Regions from separate parts of the Pseudoalteromonas sp. SG43-8 genome, predicted to be linked through region 2. Evidence: predicted binding sites of a transcription regulator. Region 2 holds the regulator's gene; each other region holds the start of a gene.
What was found. Region 2 encodes LexA, which represses DNA repair genes until DNA is damaged. Its sites were predicted from a motif close to TACTGTATNNNNATACAGTA; they were not measured.

Region 1: a site for LexA is predicted at 5,851-5,870, ahead of ruvC (crossover junction endodeoxyribonuclease RuvC). Genes of this name have one in related genera too.
Region 3: a site for LexA is predicted at 5,684-5,703, ahead of H5122_RS16230 (YebG family protein). Genes of this name have one in related genera too.

The regions. Positions count from the first base shown of each region.
Region 1 is NZ_JACJEX010000018.1:31,624-41,884, forward strand. Features, by position in the region: gene H5122_RS18820 (cyanophycinase) at 1-991, shown strand, start outside; gene H5122_RS18825 (hypothetical protein) at 1,084-1,332, shown strand; tRNA gene H5122_RS18830 (tRNA-Pro) at 1,772-1,848, opposite strand; gene H5122_RS18835 (arylesterase) at 1,960-2,583, opposite strand; gene H5122_RS18840 (ABC transporter ATP-binding protein) at 2,584-3,297, shown strand; gene H5122_RS18845 (ABC transporter permease) at 3,287-5,788, shown strand; gene ruvC (crossover junction endodeoxyribonuclease RuvC) at 5,919-6,443, shown strand; gene ruvA (Holliday junction branch migration protein RuvA) at 6,446-7,063, shown strand; gene ruvB (Holliday junction branch migration DNA helicase RuvB) at 7,071-8,078, shown strand; gene tolQ (protein TolQ) at 9,044-9,748, shown strand; gene tolR (protein TolR) at 9,735-10,163, shown strand; partial or broken gene tolA (cell envelope integrity protein TolA) at 10,168-10,261, shown strand, end outside.
Region 2 is NZ_JACJEX010000013.1:76,820-87,080, forward strand. Features, by position in the region: gene H5122_RS17360 (heme A synthase) at 1-754, opposite strand, end outside; gene H5122_RS17365 (hypothetical protein) at 783-1,277, opposite strand; gene H5122_RS17370 (SURF1 family protein) at 1,267-2,007, opposite strand; gene H5122_RS20300 (DUF2909 family protein) at 2,022-2,330, shown strand; gene H5122_RS17380 (cytochrome c oxidase subunit 3) at 2,233-3,108, opposite strand; gene H5122_RS17385 (cytochrome c oxidase assembly protein) at 3,144-3,674, opposite strand; gene ctaD (cytochrome c oxidase subunit I) at 3,674-5,266, opposite strand; gene coxB (cytochrome c oxidase subunit II) at 5,266-6,408, opposite strand; gene lexA (transcriptional repressor LexA) at 6,893-7,510, opposite strand; gene H5122_RS17405 (PaaI family thioesterase) at 7,678-8,118, shown strand; gene H5122_RS17410 (hypothetical protein) at 8,119-8,499, opposite strand; gene H5122_RS17415 (hypothetical protein) at 8,813-9,538, shown strand; gene H5122_RS17420 (chaperone modulator CbpM) at 9,601-9,921, opposite strand; gene H5122_RS17425 (DnaJ C-terminal domain-containing protein) at 9,921-10,261, opposite strand, start outside.
Region 3 is NZ_JACJEX010000011.1:44,240-54,500, reverse strand. Features, by position in the region: gene ccmI (c-type cytochrome biogenesis protein CcmI) at 1-1,116, shown strand, start outside; gene H5122_RS16245 (VacJ family lipoprotein) at 1,126-1,857, shown strand; gene H5122_RS16240 (EAL and HDOD domain-containing protein) at 2,005-3,231, opposite strand; gene putP (sodium/proline symporter PutP) at 3,563-5,041, shown strand; gene H5122_RS16230 (YebG family protein) at 5,314-5,631, opposite strand; gene H5122_RS16225 (helix-hairpin-helix domain-containing protein) at 5,946-6,242, shown strand; gene H5122_RS16220 (DUF6170 family protein) at 6,267-6,569, opposite strand; gene dsbB (disulfide bond formation protein DsbB) at 6,571-7,089, opposite strand; gene fadR (fatty acid metabolism transcriptional regulator FadR) at 7,620-8,333, shown strand; gene H5122_RS16205 (peroxiredoxin) at 8,696-9,301, shown strand; gene H5122_RS16200 (TonB-dependent receptor) at 9,389-10,261, opposite strand, start outside.

The DNA.
Region 1 (10,261 bases), on a different contig from region 2:
TCAATGGTTAGCACTAACCCCAGCGCTTGCTAAAGCGATTACAAGTAACTCGTGCGATGAATTACCCGCACTTAGAAATTCATTAATGAATGTGTATAACCGTGAAGCAATTTACCCCGATCGCACAAAGGCCGAATACGCTTTATGCAAAAATGGCACTAATGCACTTGTATCACTTATTAAAAATAGTACCGGTGTGATGTTTAATAGCGGTAATGCAGCATTAACTCATAAGGTATTATTTGATCAAAACAATAACCCATACCCGTGGACGCAAGCATTGCAAACTCGCCCAGTAATTGTAGGTGAAGGAGCCGGTGCTGCAATCCAAAGTAAAGTGACGGGCATGCTTACAAATACGACAAGCCTTGAGGCACTTCGTAAAAGTGAAAATAACACTAATGCTGGTGGGCTGGGCAGTTTTAACTTTGGTGTACTAGATATTCAATTTAGCGAACAAAACCGTACATTTAGGCTTGCAGCAACGCTAAATAATAACGAAGTGAAAAATACTAAAACAGAGATTCAACATGGATTTGGTATTGATGAAAATACAGCCTTAGTTGTTATTAAATCGCCAAAAGGTAGTTTAATAACCGTAATAGGCAAAAGTGGTGTAGTGCATTTGGCTAACCAAGGTAAAGCCCAACCTGAGAGTAAGAGCTATAGCTATTCGTACTGGCCTACAAGCAGTGTAATTGAAATTACCAATAACACGTTTACCTTAAGCGCACGCACAATAGATGAAGCGTTACCCGCTATAAAAATACCTCCACTGCCAGTGCAGCGTTTTGGCTCAATTTTAATAAATTCAAAACTGCGTTCACTTACTCAAGCTATGTGTTTAAGCCAAGAGCAAAGCGCGGTAGCCCAACAAGACGAGTTTATAATTAGCCTTACAGCAACGAGTGACACGCAGTATCATCGCATCAATGCAAAAGAGTTTGGTTGTGCGCTAAGCAATTTAAAGTTAGCTATAAAGTCGATTTAGTGACTAACCTGAGCCAAGGGTTTAAGTTTTTGGCTCTTCTATATAAAATAGCCACCATAATGATTTAAAAGCCTTACTAAAAGAGTGTTAAAATGAATAAAGAAAATGATGTAATTTCTAGTCTAGCCGAATTAGAAAGCTTTTTATTAAATGTAGAAAACGGCGGTCTTGGCCTTAAGGGTGTTTCGGGCGTTGGTATGGCAACAAACAATAGTGATGGTAGTCGTTTTGTAGCCGTGTTTGACGATAATCAAAAATTACTTTTAGCGCGCGGTATTACAGAAGATGTATTCCAAACAGGGCAAGATATGGTACGTAATGGTGTAGGGCGCAAGCACTAGTACTTTAATAAAAAAGCGCTTAGAGCGCTTTTTTATTTTAATTTCAATAAATTGAAATTAAATGGCTTTATATAGATCCCACAAAGGCCACTTCAAGTTAATAACAATTAAATACAACCTCCCTCAAAAACCACAAAACTAGCCAGCTAAACTCAGTTTTATTAAGTGCGCTTAGATAAATAAGGTAGTGCTACGGATAAATTGTAGAATCAAAACAGATGAATTTTGGCTATATTTTGAAGAGAAGTTTAACTTATTGATATAGAGGGAGTTTATACCAATTCGCTTAATTAAGTGATCTATTTTTAGGATGGAAAAACGTGTTGATAGCTAGGCAAAAAATTCGCTATTTAGTTGTTCTAAATGAGAATTTTTTAACACAGGTAGCGACACGTTTAGCCCCGCAAAATGATTAAGTATTATTGCGGATTGGTATTAATGGTCGGTATGGAGAGATTCGAACTCTCGACCCCTGCCACCCCATGACAGTGCGCTACCAAGCTGCGCTACATACCGACGTTGTTTGCAATAGTACGTGTATTTTTTTAAAAATCAATAAGCGATTGTTTGTTTGGGTATTTATTACGCAAGAGGCCTAAAAAGGCGCCCTTGCGGTGTATTAATTAGCTAGTCTTTATTTAACCACTTTTTGATCGAGTCATACATCTCATCTCGTATTAATGGCTGAGCTTTTTTGTTAGGGTGTAAACTATCGTTTTGCATTAGCTCAGGTTGGCTGGCAATATCGAGCATAAAAAAGTTCATTAAATGCGCATTTGTTTCTTCGCTAACGCGCGAAAAAGTGTCAGTAAACATTTTACTGTAACGCGGGCCGTAATTAGGGGGAATGTAAATCTCCATTAAGGCGGTCATCGCATTAGCTGCTTGGCTTTTTTGAATAAGAGACGTTAAGTTAGTTTGCATTTTTTTGACTGGAAAACCACGTAAACCGTCATTAGCACCTAGCTCAATAAGTACATGAGTGGGTTCGTATTGCTCAAGCAATGCATCTAAACGGCGTAGGGCTCCACCAGATGTTTCGCCACTAATACTGGCGTTGATAAGTTCAATGTCGGCTTGTTCGTCATCGTATTTATCTTGTAACAATTTTACCCAGCCTTCTTCTTGTTGAAGTCCGTAGGCTGCGCTTAAACTGTCACCGAGTATTAAAATCGTGTTGTCGGCTGCTGCGCTCAGCGGTTTGATAACTAAAAATAAAATGAATACTAAACGAAGGATTGAATGAGTCATATGTCAGCGCTTTCTCAATTAAATATAATTCAGGTTAATGGTTTGTCTAAAATAGTCTCTACCTTTGAAGGTGAGCTGCCCATCCTCAGCGACATCAGCTTTAATGTCAAGCATGGCGAGTCTGTTGCTATTGTTGGCACGTCGGGCTCTGGTAAATCTACGTTACTCAGTTTATTAGCAGGGCTGGACACCGCCAGCAGCGGTGAAATATTTTTAGATGGTGAACCATTACACAATTTAGATGAAGAAGAGCGTGCTGCACTGCGCGCGGCTAAAATTGGATTTGTATTTCAATCGTTTATGTTAGTACAAAGCTTAACGGCACTAGAAAACGTTATGCTGCCAGCAGAGCTCGCTGGTGAAAGTGATGCAAAAGAGCAAGCAATTGCATTACTTGAAAAAGTAGGCTTGAGCCATCGAATTGATCATTACCCGTCGCAACTCTCTGGCGGTGAACAGCAACGTGTTGCTATTGCGCGAGCATTTATTGGTACACCTAAAATACTATTTGCTGATGAGCCTTCGGCTAATTTAGACAGCAAAAACGGTAAAATGATTGAATCCTTATTATTTGATTTAAACACGCAACACGGCACCACGCTTATTTTGGTTACTCACGATGAAGGGCTTGCACAAAAATGTGAGCACATTATTCAAATAGAAGCGGGCTTACTGGTAAAAAGCCAAGTAGAGGACATTGCTAATGTGGGTTAAGTTAGCGCTTAAGTTATTTTCGCGAGAATTTCGCCGTGGTGAGCTAACAGTTATTAGCGCAGCTATCGCCCTTGCTGTTTTAACCGTGCTTACACTGTCGATGGTTACTGAGCGGATAGGGCAAAGTATTGCGCAAAAAAGCAGTGCTTTTATTGCTGCAGACCGTGTACTTGCAAGCGATCATGTTCTCGATACTGCTTTTATTACTAAAGCACAGAGCCAAAATTTAAAAACGGCGCAAATGGTGTACTTCGACACTATGTTGTTTGCCGATGATGAAATGCAGTTTAGCTCAGTAAAAGCGGCATCTAATGCGTACCCGTTAAAAGGGCAGTTAAAAGTTAAAGATACCCTAACCGGTGAAACTAAGGTTGCTAATAGCGGACCAACGCCTGGTAATGTGTGGCTAAGTGAGTCGGTATTTTACAGTTTAAATATTGATATAGGCGCGCAAGTAGAGCTTGGCGCTGCATTATTTAATGTTTCAAAAGTTATTGTAGAAGAGCCCGATGCGCCATTTAATGTATTTTCGAGCAGCCGCCGCGTGCTTATCAATATTGACGATGTGGCAAAAACCGAAGTTGTGCAGCCGGGTAGTCGTGTTTATTACCGCCAACTTTATGCAGGTAGTGAGGCCGACATAAATAGCTTTTACGAGTGGCTTAAACCACAAATGAAAGAAAACCAACAATGGTATGGCGTTAAAGACCGCCAATCACCCATTTCAAACAGCTTAAACCGCGCTGAGAGCTTTTTATTACTAGCTGGTTTACTGGGCATTATTTTGGCAGCAGTGGCTATAGCTGTTTCAGCAAAACGTTATTGTGAACGCCAATACGACCCAGTAGCGATGATGAAAACGCTCGGCGGTAGCCGCTCAATGATCCGCAAAATATACATGCTTCATTTATTGCTTGTATGTGCAATGGCGGTAAGTATAGGGCTGTTAATTGGTTATGGCTTGCAAGAAATAGCAACAAGTTACTTATCAAAAAGTATGGGCACAGAGCTGCCTTTAGGTGGCTTTAAACCTTGGCTGGTGGCTATAAGCACTGGCGTAATTTGTGCTGTTATGTTTTCTATCAAACCGTTATTTGATTTATTTGATATTCCGCCGCTTAGAGTTCTGCGCCGTAACTTAGGCGACAAGTTGGCTGTAAGTCGTGTGCATTTAGGTATGAGTGCGCTAACTGTGTTTTTATTAATGTGGTTATTTAGTAACAACATAAAAATAACGCTTATTTTGTTTATATCAACACTTGCGCTAATTGGTGTGCTGTTTTTAGTATCTAAATTAATATTTGGTGGTGGTCGAAAACTAGGATTAAAGCCAGGTAACAGTTGGTCGCTTGCAATTGCATCCATTCAAAAGCGTGCAAATGTGAACGCGGTACAGTTAATTAGTTTTTCGTTAGCGATTAAATTACTGCTGTTTTTAGTGGTACTTAAAAACGACATGATATCTGATTGGCAGTCGCAACTACCAAACGATGCGCCAAATGCGTTTTTAGTTAATATTACTCAAAATGAGCTTGAGCCAATTAATGAATATTTAGCTCAAAAAGATATTCAGGTATCAGAGTTTTATCCAACTATTCGTGGGCGCGTAAATGCGGTGAATGGCGAGTTGGTAGCACGTTCTGTATCGCTGCAAGACAACGAGAAAAAAGACGAAGAAGCACGTGCAGGTATTGGCCGCGAGCTAAACCTTACATGGCTTAAAGATGTGCCTGACCAAAATGAAGTAACACAAGGCACGTGGTTTGGTGAAAATGCGATGGCTGAAGCCTCAGTAGAGGAGTCGATGCTTGAGCGTTTAGATGTTGAGATAGGCGATACGCTTACATTTTTAATTGGTTCGCAGTCGTTCGACGCTAAAATCACCAGTGTGCGCAAAGTTAATTGGGCCACGCTTAAACCTAACTTTTTTATTATTTTAAGCCCAGATGTACTTGCAGATTTTCCGGCAACGTATATTTCGTCGGTACGTATAAACCCAGATCAAAAGCGTGATTTTAGCCAGTTATTGCGTACTTACCCTACTATTACAGCGATTGATATTGATAACTTTGTTAAGCAAATACAAACAACTATTTCGCAAGTATCACTCGCCATTGGCTTTGTACTGGCAATTGTTGTGCTGTGTGGCGCGCTTGTACTTATATCGCAAGTGCAAGCTAGTTTAGGTGAGCGCATGCAAGAAATTGTAATACTTCGAACGCTAGGCGCTAAAAGCCGATTAATTAAAAACGCGACCCTGTATGAGTTTTTATTACTCGGCGGTTTAGCTGGTTTAGTGGCTGCATTTTTTAGTGATATAGCGCTTTTAATTGTGCAGCAACAAATGTTTGATTTAGCAGGTAAGTTACACCCACATATATGGATTATTGGTCCGGTAGCTGGTGGCGTATTTGTGGCTGGTTTAGGTTATTTAATGATTGCCCGAACACTTAAACAAAACACCCAAGGATTAGTGCGTGCCCTAGGGTAAGCTTAAACTAACATACTCCTGTAAATGCCCACCTAGTACGTGGGCATTTTTGTTTTTCTTTGTACTGGTAATTTATACAGTGCTCTGGCATTATTAGCGTAATTTAAAAATAATAACAATGGAGCGCTGTTTGGCCATCATTTTAGGGATCGATCCTGGTTCACGTTTGACCGGATATGGTGTTGTTGCCCATCAAGGTTCTAAATTTACATACTTAGGCAGTGGCTGTATTAAGTTAGCCGATCATCCTTTTCCGGTTAGGCTTAAAATGATCTACCAAGGCATTACACAGCTTATTGAGCAGTTTTCGCCAGAAACCTTTGCCATTGAAAAAGTATTTATGGCGCACAACCCCGATTCAGCTTTAAAACTAGGCCAAGCTAGAGGTGCTGCGATTGTTGGCGCTGCAATGGCCGACTTACCCGTATTCGAATACTCAGCTAGGCAAATTAAGCAAGCAGTAGTAGGCAACGGTGGCGCAGATAAAACACAAGTGCAACACATGGTAAAAAATATTTTAAAACTACCCGGTACGCCACAGGCCGATGCAGCTGATGCACTCGCTATTGCGATTTGCCACGCCCACTCAGAACAAAATTTAATTAAACTAGCGGGCAGCGCAAGCAAAACCGTTAGAGGACGTTTAAGGAAATAATTATGATAGGCCGCTTAAATGGTATTTTAGTCGAAAAACAGCCACCAGAAATATTACTCGAAGTAAGTGGTGTAGGTTACGAAGTACAAATGCCGATGACCTGTTTTTACGATTTACCAAAAATTGGTGAAAATGCGATTGTTTACACTCACTTTGTAGTGCGTGAAGATGCTCAGCTATTATTTGGTTTTAATAATAAAGTTGAACGTGCCTTGTTTAGAGAGCTATTAAAAGCAAATGGCGTAGGGCCAAAACTTGGCTTAGCTATTTTATCGGGCATGTCGGCAAAACAATTTGTAAGTTGTGTAAATAACGAAGACTCAACATCGCTTGTTAAATTACCCGGTGTAGGTAAAAAAACAGCGGAGCGTTTAGTACTCGAAATGAAAGACAGACTAAAAGATTGGGGTAATGATTTATTTACACCATTTAGCGATAGCGCAGTAATAGAGCCAATGAGCGATGCGACAATTGCTAATAATGCAGCGGATGATGCCGTATCGGCACTGCTTGCATTAGGTTATAAATTGCCACAAGCTCAAAAAGCAGTAAAATCGATAAGTAAACCCGATATGTCTACTGAGGTTCTTATTAGAGAATCTTTAAAATCTATGTTGTGAGTAACCCATGATTGAAGCGGATCGCTTAATTGATGCGACTGAAAAAACAAATGAAGATTCTATAGATCGTGCAATAAGACCAAAACTTTTAGCCGACTATAGAGGCCAGCCTCATGTTAAGCAGCAAATGGAAATTTTTATTGAAGCTGCGCGAACCCGTGGTGAAGCGCTCGATCATTTATTAATATTTGGCCCACCTGGGCTTGGTAAAACCACGCTTGCAAATATTGTCGCCAATGAATTACACGTAAGTATTAAAACAACATCAGGCCCTGTACTTGAAAAAGCAGGTGATTTAGCCGCACTACTTACCAATTTAGAAGAAGGCGATGTACTGTTTATTGATGAAATACACAGATTAAGCCCACAAGTTGAAGAAATACTCTATCCCGCAATGGAAGACTACCAGCTTGATATAATGATTGGTGAAGGCCCAGCTGCGCGTTCTATTAAATTAGACTTACCTGCATTTACACTTATTGGTGCAACCACACGAGCAGGCTCACTTACATCGCCACTGCGTGACCGTTTTGGAATTGTGCAGCGATTAGAGTTTTATTCTGTAGAAGATTTATCGCACATAGTAGGGCGTTCAGCACATTATCTTGGTTTAGAAATGTGTGACGATGGCGCTACCGAAATTGCCCAGCGCTCGCGCGGCACACCACGTATTGCAAACCGCTTATTGCGCCGTGTACGCGATTACACTCAAGTAAAATATGACGGCACAGTAAATGCCGATGTAGCTAAGCGAGCCCTTGATATGATTGACGTAGATAAAAGTGGTTTTGATTATATGGACCGCAAATATTTACTCGCCATAATCGAAAAATTTATGGGCGGCCCAGTAGGGCTCGACAATATAGCGGCTGCTATTGGTGAAGAGCGCGAAACAATAGAAGATGTAATAGAGCCATTTTTAATCCAGCAAGGATTTATTCAGCGTACACCACGTGGGCGCATAGTATCTGACAGTGCATATCATCACTTTGGTTTACTTCCTAAAAAAGACTAGCCTATATACTTTACTTGCTGTGGTTTATTGCGCAGCAGGTAATTGTCTCAGTATCCCTTTGTTTCAAATTATTATACTCAAAACCTCAACACTCTGTTGCAAATGTTATTTCAAAATACAAATACGCTTTATAGTTAACTGTTAATTCACAGGGCGTTAAGACTCGCGAAGCTATTCTGCGTACCATTCAAACTAGTAAGCGAATTACTTATTGTAAATTAGGTAGGGCAATTATTAGTTTATAAATAAAATATGTAGCGCACTAAATTGCAGGCAAAAAAAAAGCCCGCAAAAAATGCGGGCAAACAACAAGTTGAAGGAAGTAATCCAGGGGAACTACGTTTTACTAAATTTGGTTTTATCCAGAAAGAGTAAAACAATGTAATACGATAAAATATCCTATTACTAAGAACTTGGCTTAATGAAACTATCTCATTCAGTGCGCTAGCTCGGTATGGGAGAATAATACGTAAGTTTACTTTTTTGTTCAAACTAGAAAATTTGTATTTTCAGATTAGAAAAACTAATTTAGTGAATTTTATTGTTGTTTGAATCTTGTGCGTTAATTAATCGTTAAATTTATAAGTTTATGAAATTTATAACTTAAGTAATTTTTTTCGTTATAGCTCGGTATTAGTTTTACTATTACGTACAGGTGAGGCTTATAGGTTTTGAGTGTTTATGCTCTTATTTTGAATAAACGGCGCATTTTATGACGTTTCATGTATATATTTACGCATATTTATAGTTAGCGAGTTTGTTTCAAAGTTTAAATAAAATACTGAGACAAAGGGAAATGCTAACTAAAGCTGTTTTTTTAACGTTTTTTGTTGCCTATTCATAGCAATACCGTTGTCAGCTTGAAATGGACTAGATACACTAGATGCAACTTTTGGCCGTGTAAGCGGTCATATTTACACAAATTAACCAATTTGCCGTATTTTGAAATTATTTAGGAGTTTAACGTGGGATCAGGGCTTAATTTTTTAGATCTAATTTTAGAAGCAAGTTTGCTTGTTCAATTAGTAATGTTAGGGCTAGTTGCCATGTCTGTAATGTCGTGGACAATTATATTTCAACGTAAAAAAGCAATATCGGATGCGCTAATAAATGCTAAGAAATTTGAGCAAAAGTTTTGGTCGGGTATTGATTTAAGCAAATTATATAACGAGATATCGTCACGCAGCGGTCAGTCTCAAGGCATTGAAGCTTTGTTTACTTCGGGCTTTAAAGAGTTTGCTCGCCATAAAAAGAATACATTTCAAAGTGCGAGTATTGTTATGGAAGGAACGCACCGCTCTATGCGTGTTGCGCTTTCTCGTGAAATTGAAAAAATGGAATCTAGCCTATCGTTTTTAGCAACAGTAGGTTCTATAAGTCCGTACATCGGTTTGTTTGGTACAGTGTGGGGTATAATGAATGCCTTTATTGCACTAGGTGAAGTTAAGCAAGCTACATTACAAATGGTAGCACCTGGTATTGCAGAGGCACTTATTGCGACTGCTATGGGTTTATTTGCGGCGATCCCTGCTGTTATTGCTTATAACCGTTTTTCAAACAGTGTTGAAAAGCTTGAGTCTCACTATATTAACTTTATGGAAGAGTTTGCTAATATTTTACACCGTCAAGCAGCTACACAAATAGAGGCACAAGCGAATGTATCAGCGTAAAAAGCGCCGTCCGGTCGCAGAGATTAATGTAGTACCTTACATTGATGTAATGTTGGTACTACTTATAATATTTATGGCTACAGCACCGCTTATTACGCATGGTGTAAAAGTTGATTTACCTAAAATGGAAGAGTCTGATTTAGTTGATACTAAAGATACTCCGCCTATTATTGCCTCAATAGATGCACAAGGTAAATATTACGTGAGTGTAGGTACAGATCCAGAAGAGCCTATGGAAGCACTTGATGTAGCTGCGGTTATAAAATTACAGCTAATGAAAAACCCTGACGTGCCGGTAATGATTAAAGGCTCGGGTAAGGTGTCGTATCAAGAAGTATTATTACTAATGGATTTTTTGAAAAATGCAGGCGTACCATCAGTAGGATTAATGACTGAATCCTTTGAGGGGAAGTAGCTGTATGAATAGTTCAGTAGTAAAATCAATAGTACTTCATTTAGGGATTGGTGGATTTTTGTATGCTTCTGCAAATATTCATCCGCCAACACCTAAAG
Region 2 (10,261 bases):
CCAGTGCCCAAATGCGGTGTAATAAATGAATAGACATACGCGCTTGCTGCGATAACACACCAAACTCATAATTACTGTGCTCAAGTGGTAATTGAAATACGCTACTCAATGAAAACGGTTGTGCGTAATTACACAATGGCAAACCACTACAATGAGGAGCGGCGTAATTTGCAGCCAGCCAACCACCTAGTGCAATTTGGATAATTAATACACTGAGCGCTACTAAACTTAAAGCAAAATAGCGTTTTGCGCCGCTATCGCCACCCATAATAGGTTTTGCGGTTAGCCGTAAATATAAAAGCGTTATAAGTGACAAAATACTAAAGCCACCTAATAAGTGGCCCATTACAATAAGCGGCTGAAGGTTCATGGTTACTGTCCACATACCAAGGGCAGCCTGAAATACCACGAGTAGAAGTAAAGCCAAAGGCAATTTAACTGGCGTAGTTGGATATTGGCGTTTTAAAAAAGCCAACACAAATAAACCTAAAATAAGTAAGCCTAAAGCACCTGCAAAGTAGCGATGAATCATTTCTTTCCACGCTTTTGCGGTTTCGAACATCATATCGGGGTAGCTTTGAGTTGCTAAGGCTATGTCAGCCTCATGCTTAGGTACCGTTAAAAAGCCATAACAACCAGGCCAATCGGGGCACCCTAATCCTGCATCACTTAAGCGGGTGTACGCACCTAAAGCAACTACAATCAAAGCGAGTAATCCTGTTATTAATACTAAGTTTTTATAATTTTTATACATCAGATACTCCAACTTAAGCTCAACTTAGTTAGCTAGAACGAGAATAGTTAAGTAATTTTTTTAGATCTTTTAATAACCCTTTTTGTACTAAACGGTTTTCTTGTGGCTCGACCTTAAAGGGATATTCAAGTACCACTAACCCCATATGATCAATTAAATATAAACTTGCAGGATTTAAACTCTGTTGTTCGGTAATAATTTTCCATGGTAGATTTTTATTGTCGGGGCTTCCCATTACAGCCATATCAACCTTGCCTTGGTTTTTACCAAGTGCCACATATAAGTTATTAAGTGCATTGAGTTGTTCGCTGCATGGGGTGTTACATTCGTTTGAATAATTAAGTGCGATAGTCCATTGTTTGGGATTATTTTGCGGCCAATTTTTAAGTTTTATTTCTTGGCTTAAAAACTCGCCATTATTAGTAATTGCAGTAGGCAACCAATCAAACTTTAATGCGCCATATGCCAAAATTAATGGGATAGCGCAGCAACCCACAAACAATAAAAGGGGATTATTTTTCATTATGTGTCCTTTTTTTACTCGCAAAAATAGCCACAACAGCACATGCAACAGCAATTAAAAACCATTGCAAGGCGTAGGCATTATGCTTTTGAGGGCTCATAACAACGGCCTCATAATGAGGTATTGCAATCTCATCACCAGTACCTTGTCTGTAAGCCATAAAATTAATTAATGATTGCTGGCTTTGGGTGCTCAGCATATTCAATTCGATAGATTGGATTCTTGTAGGTAAGTCGTTATTTGTAGTTTTATCTTCAAGCGTAAAGCTACTTAGGTTATTTTCTTTTATTTGCGCTTTAAGAATAAAAACACCTGTAGGCAGAGTAACCTTTGGCAGTGTATCTCTAGATATAGGCGCTTTTACCCATCCTAAATTAACTAAAATCACTTTTTCTTCGCTATCTGGCTTTAGTAAAGCAAGTAGGTCGTACCCTACTTGTCCGTTATAAACTTGATTATCTAAAAGCCAATATTGGTTTTGTACAAACCGCCCTTTTAACTCAACCAATACACCAGTTTTGTTCCAGCTATCAGGCAAGTTAAGTAATTGAGACCAGCTCATCACACCACGAGTCTGTTGCTTAGCTATGGCGGTTAGCTGTTGCTGCTTTTGCTCACCTCGCTCCAACTGCCAAAACCCTAATCGCACACACACAAGTACAACAACCACAACCATACAAAGTGTGATTAGTGAGCTAAGCTTTTGTTTGTGCCATAAAACTAACTGCATAAAGGGTCAACTCAGTGATTATTAAAATTATTATCGTACTGTTGTTAATATTTATACTTTTTAACTTATTTAGAGCATTGTTTATTATGGTGTCAGGGAAAACAGGGGGACGACCTATGTCTCACTTTTTAGGTCGTCGCGTATTGTTTTCGATCGTTGTTTTAGTTGTTGTTATTGCAGCGCTTAAACTTGGTTTTATTAAAGCAAATAATTCGCCAATAAACGCTACAGCACATATACAAATACAAACAAACACAGCCACACCACATCAACAAAGTGCCAATACCAAGCAGCTGCTTGAAAAGCAAAGTGCTTATCTTTAGTAAAGTGCCCTTTTAATATCCGTAAAAATATTACAAATAAAAGTACGGTTCCTAGCGTTACATGCATGCCATGAAAACCAGTCAATAAAAAGAACGTATTACCGTAAATACCCGCATCTAGCGTTAGATTAAGGTCATTATATGCATGCATGTACTCCTCAACTTGCAGCCCTAAAAAGCAAACGCCCAATAAAATAGTAGCGCCTAAAAAAACCTTAAGTGGAGTGCGTTTATTGTTTTCCATCGCTACGTGGGCAAAATGTAAAGTAACTGAGGAGGTAAGCAGTATTAAGGTATTTATAAGTGGTAAGCCTTGCCAGCCCATAGCTTGAGTAGTTTCGCCAGCAGGTGTTGAAACAAGCGGCCAAACGGCTTCAAAAGTAGGCCATAATACCTCGTTAGTCATTGCATTATTGCCTGCACCTCCAAGCCAAGGTACCGACAATACGCGTGCATAAAAAAGCGCACCAAAAAAGGCCATAAAAAACATAACTTCAGAAAAAATAAACCAGCTCATACCTTGTCTAAAAGAGCGATCCATTTGTGCTGAGTACAAACCTTGGTCCGATTCACTAATTACATTTTTAAACCAGCTAAACAGCATATACACAAGCACAGCAATACCGGCATAAAGCAGATAAACCCCGCTACCACCTTCTTTACCTACACTCATAACAGTCAAGCCTGCCCCTACTGCAATAAAAAACAATGCAACAGCACCTACAATAGGCCACGGGCTTTGCTCTGGTACGTAATAATGCTCAGATTCTTGATTCATTTTATTTACTCCTAGTTTCACACTAGTTTAAAAAGCTAGTTATTACTTGCCACCAGCTGTTCACTAATATCAAATACGGTATAAGATAAAGTTAATTCTTCAATGTCGCTTGGCAGTGCGGTATCAACATAAAAAAGCAATTTAAATTCAAGCTCTTCCCCTGCTTTTAGAGGTTGCTGATCAAAGCAAAAACAAGCTATTTTATGTAAATACTTTGCCGCTTTACCTGGCGAGACTGATGGTACAGCCTGCATTACTTTATCCAGATTGCTATTATTTTTAGCACTAAACATTACTTCACGCATTGCACCGGGTTTTACCACTACACTGTATTCTTTTGATTTAACTTCAAACGGTGCACCACTTTGTGCGTGAGTAGTAAAGCTAACGCCAACTTCTCGGTTTTGTACTATTTGTGTACTTTGCTCTGCTTGCTCAAGCGAAGGCTTCCCATTAAGCCCTGTTACATCACAAAACACGTCATATAATGGTACTAAAGCAAAGGCAAAGGCAAACATGCCTATGCAAATAAGTACCAAACGTTTGAGTAGCGGTGCGTGTGTCATTACTTAATAACCGGCGGCGTAGAAAAAGTATGATATGGCGCTGGAGAGTCAACTTCCCACTCAAGGCCTTCTGCCCCTTCCCATACTTTTGCAGGCACTTTATCACCGCCACGCGCGCATTTAATTACCACAGCTACAAACAACAATTGCGATAAGCCAAAGGCAAACCCACCAATACTTATGATTGCGTTAAAGTCGGCAAATTGAAGAGCGTAATCGGGAATTCGACGCGGCATACCGGCAAGCCCCACAAAATGCATAGGAAAAAACAGTACGTTCACACTCACCAGCGATAGCCAAAAATGCCATTTAGCTAACGTGATATTAAACATGTTGCCTGTCCATTTGGGCAGCCAGTAATAAGCCCCTGCCATTATCGAAAATACAGCCCCTGTTACTAATACATAATGAAAATGCGCCACTACAAAATAAGTATCGTGATATTGAAAATCAGCAGGTGTAATTGCCAGCATCAATCCCGAAAAACCACCCAAGGTAAACAGCACAATAAACGCAATACTAAAAAGCATTGGCACCTCAAAAGTTATTGAGCCTTTCCACATTGTGGCAACCCAATTAAATACTTTTACTCCAGTAGGTACCGATATAAGCATGGTCGCGTACATAAAAAACAACTCGCCAGCGACCGGCATCCCAGTGGTAAACATATGATGAGCCCAAACAATAAAGCTCAATAGTGCTATAGAGGATGTGGCGTATACCATTGAGGCATAGCCAAAAAGTTTTTTACGAGAAAAGGTAGGTACTATTGTAGATATAATGCCAAAGGCAGGAAGAATCATTATGTATACTTCAGGGTGACCAAAAAACCAAAAAATGTGTTGGAACATCACCGGGTCGCCACCGCCTGCAGCATCAAAAAAGCTGGTAGCAAAGTACTTATCGGTAAGCACCATAGTTACCGCTCCTGCAAGTACAGGCATTACCGCTATTAATAAAAAGGCAGTAATTAACCACGTCCATACAAATAAGGGCAACTTCATCCATGTCATGCCGGGGGCACGTAAGTTCACTATGGTCACAATCACATTGATTGCGCCCATTATTGAGCTAATCCCCATAATATGTACGGCAAATACAAACAATGCAGTATTGTCATTACTGTATGTTGTGGACAGTGGTGCATAAAAAGTCCAACCAAATGCAGGACCCCCACCAGGCATAAATAACGATGCCAATAGGATTAAAAACGCAAACGGTAAAATCCAAAAGCTCCAGTTATTCATTCTTGGCAATGCCATATCTGGCGCGCCAATCATGAGTGGTATCATCCAGTTAGCAAGGCCTGTAAAGGCTGGCATAACCGCACCAAACACCATAATTAAACCATGCACTGTGGTCATTTGATTAAAAAAGTGAGGGTCGACCAACTGTAAACCTGGTTGAAATAATTCAGCTCTGATCACCATGGCCATTCCACCACCAATTAAGAACATGGTCAGCGAAAAAATTAAATATAAACTACCTATATCTTTATGATTAGTTGTGTAAAGCCAGCGTTTAAAACCTTTAGCTGGGTGATGAGCATGATGAGCTTCATTGGCGTTAGGTTGTTCTACTATGCTACTCATTAGTTCGCCTCCACTTTGGCATCAAGAGCTGCCTGTATTTGACTCGGTTGAATAACATCACCCGTATCATTACCCCACGCATTACGTTTATAAGTAATAACCGCAGCTAATTGCTTTATAGATAACTGTTTGGCAAATGCTTGCATTGCCGTACCGGGTCGTCCATGGATAACTACATCAATGTGATCTTTTATATCGCCAAGCACTATCGGGCTGCCTTTAAGTGCAGGAAATACACCCGGTAACCCCATGCCCGTAGGCTGATGGCACGCTGCACAATTAGCCATATATACTTGTTCGCCTAAAGTCATTAACTCTTCTTTTGGGAGGGTTTTATCAAGTAATGCGGCATCTGCTAATGCTGCTTTTTGTTTAGCCTGCTTTGCATCTGCAAGCCATGTTTTAAAATCAGCTTCAGATTTAGCGACCACCACAACGGGCATAAAGCCATGGTCTTTACCACACAACTCAGCACATTGGCCTCGGTAAGTACCTTCTTCGTTTATGTTCGTCCATGTTTCATTTATAAAGCCGGGGTTCGCATCTTTTTTAACTGCAAAATCAGGTACCCACCAAGAGTGAATAACATCATCAGAAGTCATTAAAAATCGTACTTTTTGATTTATTGGCAGTACAAGAGGCTTATCAACCTCAAGTAAGTAGTTAGGGTTTTTATCTGCAAGATTCGCTATTTCATCTTGCGGGGTAGATAAAATAGAGTAGAACTCTACATCTTCGCCCATATATTCATAATGCCATTTCCATTGCGAACCCGTAATTTTAATAGTGAGATCAGCTTTGCTGGCATCTTCCATTGCAATAAGGGTTTTAGTGGCTGGTACTGCCATAGCAATTAAAATAACAAACGGAATTGCAGTCCAAAGTATTTCTACTTTAGTGCTTTCGTGAAATTGGGCAGGTACAGCCCCTTTAGATTTACGGTGATGAATAAGTGCCCAAAACATAATTGCGAACACTATCACCCCAATCACACAACATATTATAAATATGGTCATGTGCAGCTGATATACATTATTGCTTATATCGGTTACGCCTTTGCGCATATTGTATTGGCTGTTAGCCAAAACTGGGTGCGAAAAAACACATAATATAAGCCACAAGGTAGAGGTCAGTTTACCCATGTGACGGCTCCTTTGATGCTATTGCGAATGCAAAGCGAAGAGGCATACGGCTTAAACGCCAATTCGTTATTTTTATTTTTTTAGCCAATCTTATTTAATATTGATTGGTTTTGCTGCGCCAACAACGAGTTTGTGTATATTGTGTGTTCTCAAAACTAAAAAGCTGTGAGTTATTATTAGCTCAGCACATTAACAATTAGCTAAAAAACGAACAACAAGCAAGTTTTAGTATAAAAAACAATCAGGTGATATTGAATAATTAATAAAAAATCGGTAATCAACTGGGCAACAGGAAGTTCAAAATATGAGCAAAACAAAGGGGTTTAACGCATTCGGAGGGGGAAAATATAAGTGCAAAAAAGTTTACAGCTTAAATAGTCAGTGGGCTGTTTACGCCCTATTTTTTAGTACAAATTTTAAAACAAAAATGCGTACTAATTAGTACGCATTTATAAAGCTGCTTGTTTAAAAGCTATTTTTAAAGTCACATCCAATCAGCGTTTCTTATAACGCCAACGGCTAAGCCTTCAATATTAAAAGACTCATTCTCAAGATCTACTTCAATAGAGTCAAAATCGTCGTTTTCAGCATGAAGTAATACTTTACGACCCGCTTTCTCAAGACGTTTTACAGTTACGTCTTCGTCTAGGCGAGCAACAACAACTTGTCCATTTTCAGCGGTTTGAGTACGATGTACAGCAAGTAAATCACCATCCATAATACCAATATCTTTCATGCTCATACCGTTAACGCGTAGTAAAAAATCTGCAGCCGGTTTAAACATTAATGGATCGATTTTGCAGTGACTTTCAACGTGCTCTTGCGCCAAAATAGGTGAACCAGCAGCAACACGCCCTATAAGCGGTAAACCTAATTGTTCTGGCTCTTCTTCTTCAATTAATTGAATACCACGGCTTGCACCTGGTTTCATCTTAATTACGCCTTTTTTAGCAAGTGCTTTTAAATGTTCTTCAGCAGCATTGGCACTTTTAAAACCTAATGTTTGCGCTATTTCAGCACGTGTAGGAGGCATACCAGTGTCTTTAATAAAAACTTTAATTAGTTCGAGTATTTGAGCTTGGCGGTTCGTTAATGGTCGCATACAACTGGTTTTCCATACAGTACATTTAACTGTGAGTATATACAGTTAAATAAAAATCGCAAATTTAAATTAAGCCTTAAAATAGCTAAAGTAATTTCACTTGTGTACATTTTAGGGATATAACTAAAGCTAAGTTTATAAATGATTAAAAATGCAAAGGAGACATTATGAGTATTTGGTACCAGCCCATCACCTTAGAGCTGTGCAAGCAGTTAGAACAAGGCATTAATGGCCAAGGAACATTAATGAAAACTATGGGGATAGAAGTCACAGAAATTGGCGATGATTATTTGGTTGCCACAATGCCGGCAATTCCTGAGCATCATAACCCAATGGGCATGGTTCACGGCGGTGCTAACGTTGTACTTGCCGAAACAGTTGCCAGCTATGCCGCTAACTTTGTTGTCGATTTTACTAAATTTTACTGTGTAGGGCAGGAAATTAGCGCAAGTCATTTAAAAGCATCTCGCAACGGCACTTTAACAGCAACGGCAAGAGCGTTTCATATTGGCAAACGTAGTTCAGTATGGGAAATAAAAATTACAAATAGCCGCAATGAGCTGTGCTGCGTATCAAAAATGACCGCAGCAGTCGTAGAGCGAAGATAGTTACTTTTCGATTGGGTAAATGGTAATTTCCATACCCGCACCAATCGCAGATATACGCAATAATGTATCTGCATCTAAGGCTTGATTAAAGCACTTAGGAGAAGTCCCTGATTCAAAACCAATATCAAACGTTCTACGTGAACAGCTTAACCATTGCTTTAGCGCATTACGCGAACACGATTCAATAAGCTCACATATATGGTTTATGGCTTTATCAGGTGTGCTCACCTCACCTGTAGCTTCAATACGCGCTAGTTGACGGTATTCGTCTTTGTCATAATGTAAAATCGTCGCGACTTTTTTCAAGTCCGCCACTAGCAAACTAATATCTTGCTTTGATTCAAGCTCAAGATCTACATTTAAAAATTGAATTTCCGACATCGTTTCGTATTTATCCTCTAATAATTTCATTGCAAACTTTAACGCAGTTTTACCGTTATACCAAATCAACTATGCTCTATTAACCACTTTATATGGATATTTCGCAGCTTTTAAGTATTTTTTAGCATTTAAAGCTAGCTGGATATCAAATATTCAGCTCAATTAAACAGATAAGTCATGTTAGGAATTTAAGTGTAATCTTTTTTATTTTTAAATGATTACAGTAAGCTATAGTTTAAACTGCGACAAAATGTCGCAGTAACTTATCCTATTAATGTAATAAACTAGCCTCTAAAAATAATAAGACTAAAACATGAATAAAAAAATATTTAAGCATGCTCGCAAGTTACATAAATGGTTAGGTTATTTATTAGCACTACAAATTTTAGCATGGTTACTAGGTGGTTTAATTATGAGTGCAATCCCTCTTGATAAAGTTCATGGGGAGCATCTTGCTACACGTACTCTCAATAATCCATTTACGCAGGCTGATTATATTGCTTCCCTTGACGATATTGCCTCTCAGGTGGTTAATCCAACACAAATAATTTTTGAGAACTTCTTAACTACACCACTTATTACTGTCTTTAGTAATAACGAGCAGCAAAGCTTCAATGGCATAACAGGCCGACCATTTGAACCGCCAACTAAAATACAAATTACCGCAAATGCTAAAGCACACTTACTTATTGATGCTCAAGTAACAAGCGCTGTACTACTAAAGCAAGGTACGCGAGAAGTTGGATATAAAACCAATGTTTGGCAGGTACAATTTGACGACACATTTAACACAACACTGTACTTGTCAGAAAATAACGGCAAAGTTGTCACCGTTCGCAGCACGCTATGGCGAATATTCGACTTTTTTTGGATGTTACATATTATGGATTACGATGAGCGAGAGGATTTTAATAATCCGCTGCTTATTAGTTTTGCAGCAACCAGCGTACTTTTTTGTTTAAGTGGAATATTATTACTTATACAAAATATACGACTAAAACGATTTATCCGAATTAAAAATAAGAATAAATCAAAGTAGTCATATTGGTTTTTGAGAGCTAGCGCCCACTTATCAAAGAGTAAATAAGCCTAGGGCTTATTTTATTCCAAGTGCTTAAATCGACTCAAATGTCGCTTTAACATTTCGTTTTCGAAAATCAACTCATCACGCTCATCCAGCAATTGTAAAACTAAAGCTATTGCCGACCAATCTAACGAAAAGTCATGCTGGATACGGGCCGCTTTTTTAACTAAGGTCACTGCAGATACCGTAAATTGCCACTGCGTAACATGCTCCCCCTCAATTGGAACCGCAATATTATGCTCAACTAGCTCATATAAAATTGCTTCGCTAATATCACTGCTCAAACATAGCTCTTTGCTAGTAAGTAAATCGTCTTTTTGTGTCACGATAATTTGCATTATGGCTTGCTCCAGTTATTACGGGGATCAAAGTGAGCTTTTTCGGCTAATTCTTCCCACAGTTTTTTACTGGTATCATCAACAGATGTTGGATTAACAATTTTAAGCACAGCAAATAAGTCACCTTTAGCTTTTTTACTCATTAATCCCTTACCTTTAATACGCAAGCGTTGACCAGACTGACTATTAGAAGGAATAGTTAATTGGATATTACCTGTCAACGTAGGTAAATTTAGCTTTGTACCAAGAGCCGCTTCCCATGGTGCAAGAGGGACAACTATATTTAGGTTATGACCCTCAACATCAAATAATGGGTGAGGCACTAAACTAATTTGTAAAT
Region 3 (10,261 bases), on a different contig from region 2:
CGTTTAGTTGATTTACAAACTGATTTAGATAATCAACGTATTGATGGCGTAAGTCATGCAGAATCAATTGTTGAATTAAAACGTCGCTTATTGAATGAGTTATCACCAGAAAAATCACTAAACAGCAAAGGTAATAATCGTATTTTTGCTTTAACAGGCGGTGCATTTGTTCTTGCGCTTACAGGGATTTTTTATAGTTTTACAGGCAGTCAGCAGCAAATTTCGGCTTGGCATGACGCAATGGATAATTTAGCTGATTATGGCGAGCGTGCTGTAATGCAAAAAGGTGAGCCGCTTAGTCAAAATGAGCTGCAGGCTTTTGCATTGGCGCTTCGTACTAAACTTAGCCGCTCTGGCGATGATGAAGTTGCTTGGATGCTACTTGGTCGAGTGGCTATGTCGCTTAATGAATTTGACATGGCGCAGCAGTCATTTGATAAAGCACTACGTATGAACCCTGATAATATGCAGGTTCTTATTAGTTACAGTCAGGTTTTATTACTTGAAGGTAGCGAAGCTAATATGACTCGCGCGGCAGGTATGCTTTCAAAAGTGCTAAACGTTGAGCCTACTAATTTAGATGCTATTTCGTTACTAGCGCTGATAGCGTATGAGCGTAAAGATTGGCCGCAAGCTAAAACTGCATTTGAAGTTTTATTGGCGAGCATGGAAAAAAATGATTCACGTTATAACATGATCTCCGAACGTATTGCTGATATTGAGCAGCAAATGCAAAGTGAAGGCTCAGTTATGCCAGTTACTACTACAACGGGTGCTATTGCAGTTACAGTCGACATTGCAAAAGAGCTTATTGATAAACAGCCAAAAGACGGTATTTTGTTTATATTTGCAAAAGCTGCAACTGGCTCACCTATGCCATTGGCTGCTGTTAAGCTGACTAAATATTCATTTCCAATTACAGTTGAGTTGAGTGATAGTAGTGCAATGGTTGCAGGGCTTAACTTATCTAGTGCAGAAAGTATTATTATTTCGGCGCGTATTTCTATCGATGACTCTGTTATGCCAAGCTCTGGTGAGCTAGAAGGTCATTCGCAGGCGTTAAAGCGTGAAAGTGTAAGTGACTACCAACTTCAAATTGATACATTAATACCTTAAGGACGTTAGATGTTAAAACACAGTTTTACTTTTTTATGTTTATTGATACTAGCCGGCTGTGCTCAAGTACCTCAAAGCAAAGTAGATGACAGAGATCCGCTGCAAAGTATTAATCGTCCATTATATGACTTTAATATGGATGTACTGGATGCTTATCTGTTGCGCCCAGTTGCTGTAGGTTATGTTGAAGTAACGCCTGTACCGGTAAGAAACGGTATTGTTAATTTTACAGGTAATATCACCGCACCTGTAGATATGATCAATGCGGGTTTGCAAGGTAAACCGGGTAATGCAAGTGTGAGCTTAGCACGCTTTTTAGTTAACTCTACTGTCGGTCTGTTTGGTATCTTTGATGTTGCAAGCTCACTAGGTCTTGAAATAGTCGATGAAGACTTTGGACAAACGTTGGGTGTATGGGGTGTAGGTGATGGCGCCTATTTAATGTTACCAGGTATGGGGCCAACAACAGCACGTAACCTGACCGGTGATGTAGTCGACAACTTTGTATTACCTGAAGTTGCGCTAACGACTCCACAAACTATTTTAGTATTTGTTTTAAAAGCAGTTGAGGCGCGTGCATCTTTAATACCACAAGAAGGGCTATTAAATGATTCACTTGATCCGTACTTATTTGTAAAAGATATTTACTTCCAGCGTCAAATTTATGAGCTGTACGATGGCAATCCACCAGTTAAAGAAGAGCCAGCTGATTTTGATGAAGACTTTTTAGAAAGTTTATAATTGAAGCCAATGATAAAAACGCCAGCTAAATGCTGGCGTTTTTATTGACTGTTTATATAGAATCTGAACTTTGGCTAGAGAAAAATAAACTTAGATATCATTATGATTCAATATATTAGTAAATGTTTTAACCAGAGTTCGGGTTACTTATTTTTCGTTAACTATTAACTGCATTTGCTCATTAACCCAAGTCAGTGCTTCATGATAGGCATCAGGAACTTTTTCACCTAGGTTTAGTTCTTTCGTTAATTCGTTTGCGGCTGACCAGTTAGCTTGTTCATAATACTTAACTAAGTTTAAATATTTTGCCAGCAAGCCTTCATCGTTTAATAACGCTGCTTTTATGTCATTCGAAAGTGGAAGCTTTTTCATAACGCTTTCCATACTCTCATCTAAAATAGCATCCATAAGAGACATCATACCGGTTAAAAATGCCATGCCGGTATCTTTAAATTGTCCATGGGATATAGCGAGTAACTCACCAAAACGAGCGCGCGTAAGCGATAGCCTAATTAGCTCTACAGGTTTATCTGCTGATACTTGCGCTGCAAATAATAATGATAATAGTTTTTTAATTTCGTTAGCACCAAGCACTATAAGGGCTTGCTTAATGGTACTTATTTCAGCACGCCTTGCAAAGGCAGCAGAATTTGAATACCTAAGTAATTTGTAAGATAGGTTTACATCACGCTCAAACACATCAGTGATTTTTTTAAGATCCATATCAACGCTTGATGTTTCGTAAAGTAATTCAGCTAATGCCATTTCTGAAGGCGGTAGAGCCTTACTTTGTACCATTTCAGGTTTTGAGAAGAAAAATCCTTGGAAATAATCAAAACCAAGCTCTAGAGCTTGTTGGTAAATTTCATAGGTTTCTACTTTTTCGGCAAGTAACTTAATATGCGAGTGCAGTTTTAAATCATTAAGAACCGTTTTTATTGTATCTATATCAGATGCTAAAAAGTCTATTTTAATAATATCAATAAATGGATAAAAGTGGCGCCAAACAGGCTGATGAATATAGTCATCAAGAGCAATAGTGTAACCTTTATCTTTTAGATCTTTCACTATGGCTAATAATCGCTTCCCAGGTTGCACAGTTTCAAGGATTTCTACAACTACAGTATCTTTGCCCAGTAGTGTTGGGTAGCCCTTTGATAGCGTTTCTAGGGTGAAATTTATATAGGCGGGTTTATTGTCGGTTAAATCTTCTAAGCCGAAATTAAACTGACTACCTTCAATTAGTCGTGTAGTTGCCTCGTCACCGTCTATATCGGGAAATACGTTATCAACGCCATCGCGAAATAAAAGTTCATATCCGATGAGCTTTTTATCTCTGTCTAAAATAGGTTGGCGTGCAGCGTAAAAATACATAAACAGTTCCGTAAGAGTAATCTAATTAGTTATTGTAATAATATATGGCAAAAGACTCAAAATAGCATTACGTATATTTGCTAGATTAATAAATTATCATTAAAAATTAAGGTCTTTCTAGTATTTAATTTATTATATTTCACCAATTCGCTTTAAAATTATTCAACATGAGTATTTTTGTATCAGGTGAGGGCAACAAGTTGGAGATTTTATTATCAAGCATGATATAGTCAGCGAGAATGGTTTTTACCCCAATAGTGTCTTAACTATAAAATTTTAAGAGTCATTATTTGGATTAAAGCCTATTATTAATAATTATGCGGAGGCTAATTTGGAAACAGGAATGATTATTTCACTAGCATTATATTTTATTGTAATGTTAGGTATCGGACTATATGCATATAAGCAATCTACTGACGATGTATCTGGTTACATGTTAGGTGGACGAAATCTATCTCCAAGTGTAGCTGCACTGTCTGCAGGTGCATCTGATATGAGTGGCTGGATTTTAATGGGCCTACCTGGTGCGATGTTTGTTACTGGTTTTAGTAGTACATGGATAGCAATTGGCTTGGTGATTGGTGCTTGGTTAAACTATCTGTTAGTTGCACCGAGATTACGTGTTTACACTGAAAAAGCAAATGACTCTATAACCATCCCAGACTACTTTTCAAATCGCTTCAATGATAAATCCAACCTATTACGTGTTGTATCAGCTGTGGTAATTATTGTTTTCTTTACTCTTTATACTTCATCTGGTGTTGTCGCTGGTGGTAAATTGTTTGAAAGCTCATTTGGTTTAACTTATGAAATGGGTTTATACATTACAACGGGCGTAGTTGTTTTATATACCTTGTTTGGTGGTTTTTTAGCTGTAAGCTTAACTGACTTTGTGCAAGGTTGTATTATGTTCATTGCACTTATTCTAGTACCAACGGTTGCATACTCTTTGCTTGAACAACCTTTAGAATCAACTTTACATAGCGTAAATCCAGATATGCTTAACTGGATTGGTGCAGGTTCTGCATTAGGTATTATTTCTGCAATGGCTTGGGGTTTAGGTTATTTTGGCCAACCACATATCATTGTTCGTTTTATGTCGGTACGTAGTGTTAAAGATATGCCTAAAGCACGCCGTATTGGTATGACATGGATGATTGTTGCTGCCATTGGTGCTGTTGGTACTGGTATATTTGGTGCAGCTTATACTTATGAGAACAACATTGTAGTTGAAGACCCTGAAACAATTTTCTTAATTCTTTCTGAGTTGCTGTTCCACCCACTTATTGCTGGCTTTTTACTTGCTGCAATTTTGGCTGCGATTATGAGTACTATCTCATCTCAATTATTGGTTAGTTCAAGTTCATTAACAGAAGATTTCTATAAAACATTCTTACGTAAAGATGCCAGTGATAAAGAGCTAGTTGCTGTTGGCCGTATAAGTGTTGCCGTAGTTGCTATGTTCGCTATTTATTTAGCTTACGACAGAGATAGCTCTATTTTAGACCTAGTAAGTAATGCGTGGGCTGGCTTTGGTGCTGCGTTTGGACCACTTGTATTGTTTAGCCTTTATTGGAAACGCATGAACTTTGCTGGTGCGTTAGCTGGTATGTTAGTAGGCGCATTTACTGTGCTAATTTGGATATATGGACCATTTACTATCAATGGTGAAAGCTTAAGTAGCTTTATGTACGAAATAGTACCGGGCTTTATTTTAGCGAGTATTGCAATTGTTGTTGTTAGCTTAGTAACAAAAGAGCCTGAGCAAAACATCACTGCTTTATTTGATGAAGTAGAAAAAGAGCTTTAATTAGCAATTACTACTTATTTTAAAGTGAGTAGTAATTAATACCAATCCGCAATAATACTTAATCATTTTGCGGGGCTAAACGTGTTGCTACCGGCGTTAAAAAATTCTCATTTAGTACAACTAAATATCGAATTTTTGCCTAGCTATCAACACGTTTTTCCACCCTAAAGAGATCATTTAATTAAGCGAATTAGTATAATAAAAAAGGGAGCAACTTAGTTGCTCCCTTTTTTATTTAGTTTGTCCCGTTCGAGGAGGGAACACTCTATGAATTAACTTACTTTTTTATCGTTGTTATCTTCAATTGATGCAACGTTATCTGACTTTTTACTTTTTGCTGGCGCTTTGGTAACAGCTGGATCTTTGCCACCTTTTAATATGGTCATAAAATCATCTTTGCTTTTCGCTATTTCTAAAGCAAGTGATTCAATTTGTTGCTCACTAAGCGGTACGTCTACCTTTTCTAGCATCAGCTCAAGTGATTCTGCTATATCGAGCATCTTGTCATAAGCATCAGCTTCTTTTTTGGTAGTAAACGTCATACGCTCGACTCCGTTTCGTTCTACAACATATTTAACAACAACAGCCATGATTTCTCCTGCAAAATTGCTTGGCACCGTGGTTTTTAAAAAACCATTAGATTACTGTTTTTATGTACAGTAATGGTTTGTAAGTAAATTTGCAAGCGCGAAGTATTAATTTTTAGGTGTCTTAAATTTGACAAAAAACGGTAACTTTACTTTAGTTAAGCAATCACTTTGTTGTACCAGCTGCATTTTCAGGATTTCGGATCATAGTGATAATGCGTTTAGGTACACTTTAAGTGATGAACTTTACAGTTCCTTATTTATTGATTTCCTGAGCAATACTCAAAATTAAGAAAAGAAGAATAAGGACAAGTTTAATGAAAACGTTAAAAAATTTACTCATCATAAGTTTATTATGTTTACTACCCGCGACTACCGCGTATGCACAATTATCAGAAGTAACTAAGCAAATGCCTCAAGCTGAGACAATTAGTATAAATAATGCTGATGCAGAGATGCTTGCTGAGTTACCTGGTATAGGTAAGAAAAAAGCGCAGGCAATTGTGGATTATCGTGAAGAAAATGGCGAATTTAAAAGCGTTAGTGATTTATCGCAAGTTAAAGGGATTGGCAAAAAGCTTTTAGCTAAATTAGAGGGGAAACTTACACTTTAATATTTCTAAATAGTAATCAGGGTGCTAGGCGCCCTGATTAAATTGTTTTAGTGCATCGCTTAAGTGCTTTTTAGCAAAGTTAATCTCAATAGGTGTAGTTAATAGTGGATAGCACAATCCGCCAAGTATCAAAAATGGTATTAATATCCAACCTTTAAATACAGTGAATATTAAAAATAGTGGGCTAAGTAATAGCAGTTTTATAATACGCAATAGAACTTTATCAGTTGGCGATAGCTGACTTAATGCAAGCGCAATTACGTCTTGACGCTGGCGTACTTTTAAATGCTTAAGCTGGGCTAATTGGCTTGAAAAAAATGTAAACATATCAAATCGACTTTTTAATTAATAAACGGGCAATAATTATAATAAATAGCGTTAGTGAGAAAATCCCAAATATCACTTCCATCCAAGCAGGCATGCTCATGCCAACAAACTGCCAATCTATATTTCCACAATCCCCGGTAGCTTGAAAAAAGCTAGGTATCCATTCATGTAGTGGCATAAATGATGGGAAATTTGGTTCAAACTCGCAGCTAAATGCAAAAGGGTCTGTGGTGGTCTGCATATCAATATGTTCGCGAGCAATTAAGTATCCCCAAACACTCGATATTCCCCAAATAACATACGCTATCATACGCACAGTTTTACTTTGTGGTTTACTTGAGCCTACAATCCCTGCGCCTAATAACCCCAATACTGCAGTGCGTTGATATATACACATTATGCAAGGCGCTAACCCCATTTTGTATTGAAAGAAAAGAGCGGTAACTTCAAGTAAAAAAACGATAGCTGTAAATAAAAGCCACGGGGTTCGTTGGGTAGGTAATTGTGCAAGCCAGTTCATAAAAATTCCGCGTTTTAATAGGACGTTAGATTATGACGTAGGATAAAGTATGCAGCAACAAAAAGGAAAAAAAAGCTACCGAAGTCGCTTTTTATAAGATGAAATTAATGACTACTCAATTCAGCCTTAGCAAAGGTTAAATGACGTTCTATTATTTTCCCATCGATACATAAGCTCAGTTATATTGCTTACTTATACTAAGGTGATGCATCATCTAAAGAATTTTTTATGGTTGCACTTTTTTGTACTTTTTCTTATGGCAAGTGCGGGATAAGTTAATTAAGCTCAGGCGCTGCGTAAATAAAAATATCTCCATAATAACAATGTACCTACAATGAATATTACTCTAGATATTCATGCATTGTAGCTAAATTAGAGAAACCCAAATTTAATTATTTATTAATTTTAAATTTCTACCCATTTGCTTTATTAATATATATTACTTTACTTGTTAGTTGTGCTTCGTCTGGTACAATCAGTCAGTTATTCGTGTAAAACGATGAGTGTTGATTAATTCGAGTGGGAACTGGATGAGAATTTTTAAAGCGAAAAGCCCAGCAGGATTTGCTGAAGAATATATAGTTGAGTCCATTTGGAACGGCGATTTCCCTCCAGGTTCAATTTTACCTGCCGAGCGAGAACTTTCAGAGTTAATTGGTGTTACAAGAACAACCTTGAGAGAAGTATTACAGCGTTTAGCACGTGATGGTTGGCTAACAATTCAGCATGGTAAACCCACAAAAGTAAATAACTTTTGGGAAACGTCTGGCTTAAACATTCTTGAAACATTAGCGCGCTTAGATGAAGACAAGATGCCAGAGCTGACAGATCAGCTTTTATCTGCACGTACTAATATTAGTGCTATTTATACACGTGCTGCAATTAAGTTAAATCCTGAACGCGTGATTGAAATTTTATCACAAAGCCATGAGCTAGAAGACACCGCTCAAGCATTTGCTGACTATGATTATAAAGTGCATCACGAATTAGCCGTTGCGGGTAATAACCGTATTTATGTATTAATACTTAATGGTTTTAGAGGCTTTTATTCAAAGATTGGTTGTCATTACTTCTCTGATGCCGGAACTCGTGAACTTGCTCGTCAGTTTTATAAAGATTTAACCATTTTGGCAGAAAATAAAGAGCATGATGGTGCTATTTCGATGATGCGTAAATACGGTCATCAAACAGGTGAGATTTGGCAAAAAATCCGTGGTGATATGCCCTCAGATATAATGGACTAAGTCTAAGCGAGAAACCTGCATTTGCAGGTTTTTTTATATCTATAAAATTTAGCGCCACCTTATATGAAATTCTAAAAAGTTTAATGTATAAACCACTTCGATATTTTTAAAATTTCTACTTAGTTACAACGCAACTTACCCTTTAAAATAGACCTATTATTTAAGCACATTAGTGCAAGTTGCAAGTGTTCGGTATTTTCGATTGCTCACATCGTTAAATGCGATTGTTCTTTTGCAGTGAATAACTTTAGAATGCCAATTAATTATATGTATGCGCTATTGGTTTTTAATTTTTAGCGCCCATATAAGTACCAGTATTGCGAAAGCAATTGAAAACAAACTCAAAATATTTGGAGAATAAAATGGGTGTATTAGTAGGCCGCCAGGCACCAGACTTTACCGCTGCAGCTGTTCTTGGTAACGGTGAAATTGTAGATAGCTATAACCTTCATGAAACAATTAAAGGTAAAAAAGCAGTTATCTTCTTTTACCCACTAGATTTCACGTTTGTATGTCCTTCTGAACTTATTGCATTTGATAAGCGTTTTGAAGAGTTTCAAAAGCGTGGCGTAGAAGTAATTGGTGTTTCTATCGATTCACAATTCTCACATAACGCATGGCGTAACACTGCTGTTGCAGACGGCGGTATTGGTAAAGTTCAATACGCACTAGTTGCAGACGTTAAACACGAAATTTGTAAAGCATACGACGTTGAGCATCCAGAAGCGGGTGTTGCGTTCCGTGGTTCTTTCTTAATTGATGAAGAAGGTAACGTACGTCACCAAGTAGTGAACGATTTACCACTAGGTCGTAACATCGACGAAATGCTTCGCATGGTTGACGCGCTAGCGTTCCACACTGAGCACGGTGAAGTATGTCCTGCTGGTTGGACTGAAGGTAAAAAAGGTATGGACGCAAGCCCTGAAGGCGTTGCTAAGTTCTTATCTGAAAACGAAGGCGAGCTATAATTTAGCCCTTCGTTTTAAATAAAAAAACCGCCAATTGGCGGTTTTTTTATTTGTAGCGTTAGCTCACTTTAAAATAAGCTCGCAAAGTTAAAACGAGAAACTAACTTTAGTGTAGAAGTATCGGCCTCTAGGGTTGTGTACACCTGAGGCATAACCGTATAGATCAGCGTCGCCATCACCAATTGCAAATGGTGGCTCTTCATCAAATAAGTTATTTACACCTAGCGATACTTTAGTTGAGTCAGTAACACGATAAGATGTTTGTAAGTCTACCAATGTTTGCGAATCAATCATACGTGATGTATTGCTATCAAAGTCTAAATTACCGTCAAAATCAATATCTGGGGTATCTTCAAACTCACCTACATAACTGATGTTTACGTTTGTATTAAACTCGCCAATTTCCCAGTTTGTAGAGAAAATCCAGCGGTGCTCTGGATAGCCATACTCACCGGTGTAATCGCGGCCATCTTTTTCAAATTTATCTTGGTATGCCCATTCTAAATTAAATTTCAATAAACCTAAGTCATCAAGTGAGTGATTGTAGTTAGCTGAAACATCGACCCCAGATACTTCTTGCGAAGAAACGTTTTCAAATGTGCTGTAAATTTTTTGAATTGTTCCTAAGCTATCGCCACCTGTAGGTGTTAAGCGCACACATACAGTACTATCTTGGTTATTACACTCAGAGTTATAAATTGGACCAAACTCTTGCTCATCAATTTTGTTATCTTGAGTGATGCTCCACACATCGACACTTAAACCAAACTCAGCAGAAGGCGCCCAAATAAAGCCGACATTCCATGATTCTGATTCTTCAGCTTCAAGGTCAGGGTTACCAGCAAATTCAATGTTGTAATCAAGTGCATCACAATCAAGGCCCGTTGCTTCACATCGGTATGTATCTACAAAGAATTGGCTTTCTTGAGATGGACCTAAACCAACTTGTGCCAAAGAAGG